One region of the Streptomyces sp. NPDC058758 genome, then DNA from elsewhere that is predicted to be linked to it. Evidence: riboswitches for the same ligand, from Rfam matches in the RefSeq annotation. Region 1 holds a riboswitch; the other holds the start of a gene.

What was found. A riboswitch is a leader RNA that binds a small molecule or an ion and turns the genes downstream of it on or off. The one in region 1 is predicted to bind S-adenosylmethionine.
Region 2: it holds a riboswitch for S-adenosylmethionine, as region 1 does, so the genes downstream of both, thrC (threonine synthase) here and ACFW6A_RS01680 (aminotransferase class V-fold PLP-dependent enzyme) in region 1, are expected to answer to the same signal.

What each region holds. Positions count from the first base shown of each region.
Region 1 is NZ_JBHYPS010000001.1:363,904-368,364, reverse strand. Features, by position in the region: gene ACFW6A_RS01690 (cytochrome bc complex cytochrome b subunit) at 1-470, shown strand, start outside; gene trpD (anthranilate phosphoribosyltransferase) at 601-1,665, shown strand; SAM riboswitch class IV at 1,751-1,866, shown strand; gene ACFW6A_RS01680 (aminotransferase class V-fold PLP-dependent enzyme) at 2,073-3,473, shown strand; partial or broken gene ACFW6A_RS01675 (glycerate kinase) at 3,434-4,461, opposite strand, start outside.
Region 2 is NZ_JBHYPS010000015.1:117,105-121,565, reverse strand. Features, by position in the region: gene ACFW6A_RS20050 (cold-shock protein) at 358-561, opposite strand; gene ACFW6A_RS20045 (MoaD/ThiS family protein) at 986-1,264, opposite strand; gene thrC (threonine synthase) at 1,283-2,593, opposite strand; SAM riboswitch class I at 2,611-2,755, opposite strand; gene ACFW6A_RS20035 (glucosyl-3-phosphoglycerate synthase) at 2,877-3,818, shown strand; gene ACFW6A_RS20030 (hypothetical protein) at 3,857-4,324, shown strand; gene ACFW6A_RS20025 (trehalose-6-phosphate synthase) at 4,420-4,461, shown strand, end outside.

The DNA.
Region 1 (4,461 bases):
TCACCGCGTACATGATCATGCTCGTCGGTGGTGGAAACGACCTCTGGGCGACCCACTTCCACCTGTCGATCAACTCGATCACCTGGTTCGTGCGGATCTTCTTCTTCGTCGGCCCGGTCATCGCGTTCATCGTCACCAAGCGGATCTGCCTCGGCCTCCAGCGCCGGGACAAGGACAAGGTGCTGCACGGGCGCGAGTCCGGCATCATCAAGCGCCTGCCGCACGGTGAGTTCGTCGAGGTCCACGAGCCGCTCAGCCAGGGCGAGCTGTACAAGCTCACCGCGCACGAGCAGTACGAGCCCGCCGCGCTCCCGCCGGCCGTCGACGAGAACGGCGTCCAGCGGAAGATCGGCGCGATGGAGAAGCTCCGGGTCAAGCTCAACAAGGGCTACTACGGCGACGACAACCAGGTCGCCAAGCCCACCCTGGAGGAGTACAAGGAGATCCAGAGCGGCCACGGCCACCACTGACTCCCTCCCGACCTCCTGACGTAGGTCGCCACGGCGAGAGCCCCGTCCATTCGATGGACGGGGCTCTTTGCCGTTCCCGGGGATCGATAGGCTGGACCCCGTATCCGACGCACGATCATCAGGAGCTGCCATGAGCGCTGTGACCCCCGCTGGAGGACCTACCACGGCGGGCCGCTCCTGGCCCGTCCTCCTGAACGGCCTCCTGGAGGGGAAGGACCTCTCCGCCGACGACACCGCGTGGGCGATGGACCTGATCATGAGCGGCGAGGCGACCGACGCCCAGATCGCCGGCTTCATGGTGGCGCTCCGGGCCAAGGGCGAGACCGTCGAGGAGATCAGCGGGCTCGTCCGCACCATGTACGCGCACGCCAACACCATCGAGGTGCCGGGACCGGCCGTCGACATCGTCGGCACCGGGGGCGACGGCGCCAAGACCGTCAACATCTCCACGATGGCCTCGATCGTCGTCGCCGGCACCGGCACGAGGGTCGTCAAGCACGGCAACCGGGCCGCCTCCTCCGCCTCCGGCTCCTCCGACGTCCTGGAGAAGCTCGGCGTCAACCTCGACCTCACCCCCGCCCGGGTGGCCGCGGTCGCCGAGGAGGCGGGCATCACCATCTGCTTCGCGGTGAGGTTCCACCCCTCGCTGCGGCACGTCGCCGCCGCCCGCGGCCAGCTCGGCATCCGCACCACCTTCAACGTGCTCGGCCCGCTCACCAACCCGGCCCGGGTGAAGGCGCAGGCCGTCGGCGTCGCCGACCCGCGGATGGCGCCGATCGTCGCCGGGGTCTTCGCCGAGCGCGGCAACTCCGCCCTGGTCTTCCGCGGCGACGACGGCCTGGACGAGCTGACCATCACCGGCACCTCCCGGGTGTGGGTGGTCCGCGACGGCGCCGTCCGCGAGGAGGTCTTCGACCCCAAGGACGTCGGCGTCGACTACGCGCCGCTGGAGGCGCTGCGCGGCGCCGACGCCTCCTTCAACGCGGACGTCGCCCGCCGGCTCCTGGCCGGCGAGACCGGGCCGGTGCGCGACGCGGTGCTGCTCAACGCGGCGGCGGCGCTCACCGCCCTGGAGCCCGGCGAGGGCACCCTGGCGGAGCAGCTGCGGGCCGGGATGGCGCGGGCCGCCGAGTCGATCGACTCCGGGGCCGCCCGCGCGTCCCTGGACCGCTGGGTCGCCGCCACCCACGCCTGAGACCCGCCGCGCGGACCGCGCGACCCCGTCCCGGAATGCGGACGGGGTTGCGCGGAACGCGAGCGGTGGCATACGTTCGGCTACAGGTCATGAGTGACAGCCCCAAGCCCCGGCTGGCTGTCCGGCAACCCTCCGTCCGTGGCGGGGTGCCCCGGGTGAAGACCAGGCCGTGGACAGCAAGGTCCATGGCAAGCGCGGACCCCTTGCGCCATCCCTGGGGTCCTGGTCCTTGAGGGAGCGGTCTCGTGAGCAAGCGAATGCGTTAGGGCCTCCGGCCCCCTTCTCCTCCCCTCCGTACGGCCCCGTTCTCGCCGTGCGTCGAGGCAACACCCGTACGCGGCACGCCGTTTCGCGCTGCCCTGCGGGCCCTTCACGCCCTTTCGCCTGTCCCGCCGGGAGATACCGCCATGTCCGCACGCCCGAACGCCGCCGCCTCCTCCGCCCTCGCCGCCGCCGAGTCCGCCGACGCCTGCTGCGCCGAGCCGCTGCCGGTCCTCGGCCGTGACGTCACCGTCCCGCTCGTCACCGGCGGCGAGGTCACCTACGCGGCCCTCGACTACGCCGCCAGCGCCCCCGCCCTCCAGCGCGTCTGGGACGACGTCGCCGCCTACGCCCCGTACTACGGCAGCGTCCACCGCGGCGCCGGCTACCTCTCCCAGCTCTCCACCGACCTCTTCGAGCAGAGCCGCGCCACCGTCGCCGAGTTCCTCGACTGCCGCGAGGGCGACCAGGTCGTCTTCACCCGCTCCACCACCGACTCGCTCAACCTGCTGGCCCAGGTCGTGCCCGCCGACTGCCAGGTCTTCGTCTTCGAGACCGAGCACCACGCCTCGCTGCTGCCGTGGCGCGACGCCCAGGTCACCTACCTCAACGCCCCGCGCACCCCGGCCCAGGCCGTCGAGACCCTGGAGCGCGCCCTCGCCGACCGCGACCCCCACGGTCCCGCCCTCGTCTGCGTCACCGGCGCCTCCAACGTGACCGGCGAGCTGTGGCCGGTGCGCGAACTGGCCGCCGCCGCCCACGCGCACGGCGCCCGGATCGTCCTCGACGCCGCCCAGCTCGCCCCCCACCACCCGGTCTCCGTCAAGGAACTCGACGTGGACTGGGTCGCCTTCTCCGGGCACAAGCTGTACGCGCCCTTCGGCTCCGGCGTCCTCGCCGGCCGCGCCGACTGGCTCCAGACCGCCGAGCCCTACCTGGCCGGCGGAGGCGCCTCCCGTACCGTGGCACGCCGCGCCGACGGCGGCGTGGACGTCGAGTGGCACACCACCGCCGCCCGCCACGAGGCCGGCTCCCCGAACGTCATCGGCGTCTACTCCATCGCCTCCGCCTGCAAGGCGCTGACCGAGGCCGGCTTCGACGCCCTCGTCGCCCGCGAGCGGCACCTCATCGACACCGTCCGCGCCGGGCTCGCCGAGGTGCCCCAGGTCCGCGTCCTCTCCCTCTTCGGCGACGACGCCCCGCGCGTCGGCGTCATCTCCTTCGTCGTCGACGGCTGGAACAGCTCCCACTTCGCCGCGGTCCTCTCCGCCGAGTACGGCATCGGCGTCCGCGACGGCCTCTTCTGCGCCCACCCGCTCGTCCGCACCCTGCTCGGCTCCGACGCCCAGGACCCGGGCGAGTGCGGCGCCCCCGAGCCGGCCGCCCCCGGCGAGCGCTCCCTCAACGCCATCCGCGTCAGCTTCGGCGCCGGCACCCCGGACGAGCACGTCGAGCGCTTCGTCCGCGCCGTGAAGGAGCTCGTCCGCGACGGCGCCCAGTGGAAGTACCGCACCGAGGACGGCCGCTGCGTCCCCGACCGCGGCTGACCGACGGGCCTCAGGCCACGAGCCGGGTCCCCAACAGGACCATCCGCAGGGCCCGTTCGGCCGCGTCCGCGAGGAACTCGGCGCCCCGGTCGAGCGCCTCGGGCAGCGCCACCGGCGCGGGCAGGATCGAGCCGTACGCGTCGACCCCCACCGCCCGCACCTCGTGGGCGCCCCGGCCGAGCGTGCCGGCCAGGGCCAGCACCGGCACCCCGTGGGTCTTGGCCCGGCGCGCCACCTCCGCCGGGACCTTGCCCCGCACGGTCTGGCCGTCCAGGGCGCCCTCCGCGGTGATCACCAGATCGGCGCGGGCCAGCCGGGCGTCCAGGTCCACGTGGCCGAGCAGCACCTCGAAGCGGGGGAGCAGCCGGGCCCCGAGCGCGGCCAGGCCCGCGCCGAGCCCGCCCGAGGCCCCGGACCCGGGGGCCGTACCGAGCGCCGCGGGCGCGCCCAGGTCCCGTACGAGGAGCGCGGCCCAGCGGTCCAGGGCGGCCGCCAGCTCCTCGACCCGCTCCGGGCCCGCGCCCTTCTGCGGACCGAAGACCCGGGCCACGCCCCGCTCGCCGCAGAGCACGTTGTACGGATTGCAGGCCACCAGCAGCTCGGCCGCCGCGAGCCGCGGATCGAGGCCCGTCGGATCGATCCGCTCCAGCCGCGTCAACGCGGCACCCCCCAGGGGGAGTTCGACTCCCTCGGCGTCCAGGAGCCGGGCGCCGAGGGCCTGGAGCGCACCCGCTCCGCCGTCCGAGGTGCCGGAGTCGCCGCAGCCGACCAGGATGCGGCGGGCCCCGGCGTCGAGGGCGGCCCGGATCAGTTCGCCCACCCCGTACGTGGTGGTGGCGCCCGGGTCGCGCCGGTCGGCCGGCACCAGGGAGAGGCCCGCGACGGCCGCCATCTCGACCACCGCGGAGGAGTGGTCGAGCAGCGCGAAGTGGGTCTCGACCGGGTCGCCGAGGGGGCCGGCCGCGATCCGGGGCAGCAGCCTGCCCCC
Region 2 (4,461 bases), on a different contig from region 1:
CCCCACCCGGGTCGGCGGCCTCGTCTGCCCGATCCTCGTAGCACTCTCACCTTCCGAGTGCTAACGCCAATGATTAGCACTCGACCCATGCGAGTGCAAGCGACTCTCGTGGATCGGGCACCTCCACGCCACCTCCCCGGGGCGCCCCCGGGGCGCGCGCCCGCACCCCGCGGCCGGCGGCCCCGCCCCGTGCCCCGGAACGCGCCGGAACTCCTCCGAACTCCCCCGAACCGCCTCCGGACGGCTCCGGACGCCTCCGCACCGCCCGCGAACGCCCCGGAACGCGTCGAGGGGCCCGCATCCCTGAGGATGCGGGCCCCTCGACGGCGTTGGCGTCGGTGGCCGATCGCGTCGCGCTCAGGCGGTCACCTTGACCATGTCCGCCTGCGGACCCTTCTGGCCCTGCGAGATCTCGAACTCGACTCGCTGGCCCTCTTCGAGGCTGCGGTACCCATCCATCTGGATGGCGCTGTAGTGGACGAAAACATCCGCACCACCGTCGACCGCGATGAAGCCGTAGCCCTTCTCCGCGTTGAACCACTTGACGGTGCCCTGAGCCATGCCTAACTCCCCTATTACTTACTGGCCCTTGCGCGGACCCGCACTTCACGGACCCGGGTCAGAACCTGCGCCGGAACGCGTCGACCGCCGCTGAATGTATCTGTCCAACTGCCCTCTGCAACAGGGCAATCCGCCGGGAATTCTGGGCGGCACGGAAAGGGGAATCGGGAAGAAATCCCTGAATTGCGGGGCAACTCGGGCCGGGCGAAAGGCGCATAAGGGGCAGAGTGTGCGCGCTTTCCGGCCGCCGGTTGTCGCATTCTCGTCAGGTCCGGACCCGCGCTCATATGCGTCCGGCATGAGCGGCCGAGGGCACTTCCCCAACTCTACCGCGCTCAACCATGCAGAATTGCCCCCTCCGCTTTCTCTCGCGGAAGGGGCAATTCAGTACCGACCGGTAAGGCGGCCGGGCCGTGCGGGGTGATCAGCAGCCGCCGGCGACCGCCGGGATGATGGAGACGCCCGCGCCGTCCGGCGTCGCGGTCTCCAGGCCCTGCTCGAAGCGGACGTCGTCGTCGTTCACGTAGACGTTCACGAAGCGGCGCAGCTTGCCCTGGTCGTCCAGGACGCGGGCGGCGATGCCCGTGTGGTTCTTCTCCAGGTCGGCGATGACCTCGGCGAGGGTCGCGCCCTCGGCGGGGACCTCGGACTGCCCGCCGGTGTAGGTGCGGAGGATGGTGGGGATGCGGACGTTCACGGCCATGGTGGCTTCACGGACCTTTCAGTGGGCCAGGCCCGCGTCGCGGAACGCGTCCAGGCTCGGGCGGATGGTGGCGGTCGCCTGAGAACTGTCGGCCACGGCGTCCAGGGTCTTGAGCCCGTCGCCGGTGTTGAGGACGACGGTGGTGAGCTCCGGGTCGATGAGGCCGGCCTCGACGAGCTTGCGGGTCACGCCGACGGTCACGCCGCCCGCGGTCTCGGCGAAGATGCCCTCGGTGCGGGCGAGCAGCTTGATCGCGTCGACGACCTGCTCGTCGTTCACGTCCTCCACGGCGCCGCCGGTGCGGCGGGCGATGTCGAGGACGTAGGGGCCGTCGGCCGGGTTGCCGATCGCGAGGGACTTGGCGATGGTGTTCGGCTTCTGCGGGCGGACCACGTCGTGGCCGGCCTTGAAGGCGGTGGAGACCGGGGAGCAGCCCTCGGCCTGGGCGCCGAAGATCTTGTACGGCTTGTCCTCGACCAGGCCCAGCTTGACGAGCTCCTGGAGACCCTTGTCGATCTTGGTGAGCTGGGAGCCGGAGGCGATCGGGATGACGAGCTGGTCGGGGAGGACCCAGCCGAGCTGCTCGCAGATCTCGTACGCGAGCGTCTTGGAGCCCTCGCCGTAGTACGGGCGCAGGTTGACGTTCACGAAGCCCCAGCCCTCGCCGAGCGGGTCGCCGATGAGCTCCGAGCAGAAGCGGTTCACGTCGTCGTAGTTGCCCTCGATGGCGACGAGGTCGCCGCCGTAGACACCGGCCATGACGACCTTGCCCTGCTCCAGGTCGTGCGGGATGAACACGCAGGAGCGGAAGCCGGCGCGGGCGGCGGCGGCGCCGACGGCGCCGGCCAGGTTGCCGGTGGAGGAGCAGGAGAGGGTGGTGAAGCCGAAGGCGCGGGCGGCCTCGATGGCCTGGGCGACGACCCGGTCCTTGAAGGAGTGGGTCGGGTTGCCGGAGTCGTCCTTGACGAAGAGCCTGCCGGGGGCGACGCCGATCTCGCGGGCGAGGTTGTCGGCCTTGACGAGCGGGGTCCAGCCGGGGTTCAGGTTCGGCTTCTCGGCGACGTCGGCGGGGACGGGCAGCAGGGGCGCGTACCGCCAGATGTTCGCGGGGCCGGCCTCGATCCGCTTGCGCAGCGCCTCGGGGTCGCCGAGCGGCAGCTCGTAGGCGACTTCGAGGGGGCCGAAGCAGAGTTCGCAGGCGAAGATCGGGCCGAGGGCGAAGACCTGGCCGCATTCGCGACAGGAAAGGCCGGACGCGGGGCCGAGATCGATGGTGGAGGCGGTGGTGTCGGCAGCGGCGGTTGCGGGTGCGACGGTGTTTACAGCCATGGAGGCGAGGCCCTTTCTCCTCATCTTTCCCATGACGAATTGTTCGCCATGAGACGGATTTGGCACCTTCCCTAGCCGGGGGCCTCGCGGGTGCAAGACGAACCGACTGGAGGGTTGCCGGGGCTTCAACGGGCCGTATCCCTCTGCCCCTCTGGATGAGCGGTATTCGATTGTGAGACGCGGGTGGGACCCCGACATGCATCGGGCATCCGCGTTGTTCAAGACTGTAACCGAAGGCTTCGAAGGTGGAGACGGTCGTCCGATCCGCGAGATGGAGATCACGTTGCTGGAAGAAGTGGAGCGCTGGCTGGACCGGCGGTCCTGGTCCGTGTCCGACCGGCCCCTGGAGCGGGTCCTCGCCGCCAAGCGGGGGACGACGGTCAGCGTGGTGCTGCCCGCGCTGAACGAGGAGGCGACCGTCGGGGACATCGTCGGCGTGATCCGGCGCGAGCTGATGGGCCCGGCCGCCCCGCTCGTGGACGAGCTCGTGGTGATCGACTCGGGCTCCACGGACGGCACGGCGAAGGCCGCGGCGGCGGCCGGCGCGCGCGTGGTCGCCCGCGACGACGTGCTCCCCCGGATCCCGGCGGTGCCCGGCAAGGGCGAGGTCCTGTGGCGGTCACTCATGGTGACGACCGGGGAGGTGGTCTGCTTCGTCGACGCGGACCTCAGGGACTTCTCGGCGGACTTCGTCACCGGCATCGTGGGCCCGCTGCTCACCGACCCGGACGTGGAGTTCGTCAAGGCGATGTACGACCGCCCCTTCGGCGACGCCCCAGGTCAGGGCGGTCGCGTGACGGAGCTGGTGGCCCGCCCGCTGCTCAATCTGCACTGGCCGCGCCTGGCCGGCTTCGTGCAGCCGCTGGGCGGCGAGTACGCGGCCCGCCGCTCGCTGCTCGAACGGCTCCCCTTCCCGGTCGGTTACGGAGTGGAGCTGGGCCTCCTCGTCGACGCGCTGCACACGGTGGGCCTGGACGCGCTCGCGCAGGTCGACGTGGGGGTGCGCAAGCACCGGCACCAGGACGGGCAGGCGCTGGGCCGGATGGCGGCGGCGATCTACCGGACGGCGCAGCTGCGGCTGTCCCGGGGGCACCTCGTCCGCCCCCGGCTGACCCAGTTCGAGCGGGGCGAGAGCGGCTTCGAGCCGCGGACGTACGCGGTGGACACGGAGGAGCGCCCGCCGATGGCCGAGATCACGGAGTACGCGCACCGTCGCGTGGCGTAACGTCCGCAGATGATGGGCTTTGCCTACATTGCCCTTTTATGCGCTTCGTACGATCTCACCCCGTCCGCCGGCGCGGGGCGGGCCCCGCCCGCCTGTTCGGGGCGGTCCTGCTCGCCGCGGGCACGCTCTCGCCGTCGGCGGCGGCGGCCGGTCCGGCCGCCGCCGTCGCCGATGCCGCCGATGCCGTCGTCGAACCCGTCGTCGAACCCGTCGTCGAACCCGTCGGGCAGCGGTACCAGCAGCCCCGGTACGACGACGTCACCACCGCCGACCCGACCCCCTCCGTGGCCACCACCGCCGGCCCGACCCCCTCGCCCTCCGTGGCCACCACCGCGGTGCCGGCACCCGGCCCCGGCCCCGGCACCACCGGCGGCGGCGCAGGCGGCTCGATGGCCGGAACCGGCTCCCACGGCGAGCGGCTGTGGCTGCTCGGCGCGCTGGCGGTCGTCCTCGCGGCGACGGGCCTGGTCGCGAAGGCGGCGATGCGCGGCCGCCGGATCCGCTAGGCGGCCGGCGCCGGGCGCGCGGGCCGTCCGTATCCGGCCGACCGCTGACCGTATACGTACGTTTGAGCGTTTACGGGACGGGCTAGGTTCGCCACATGGCTTCCGTACTCGTGGCATCGAACCGAGGGCCCGTCTCG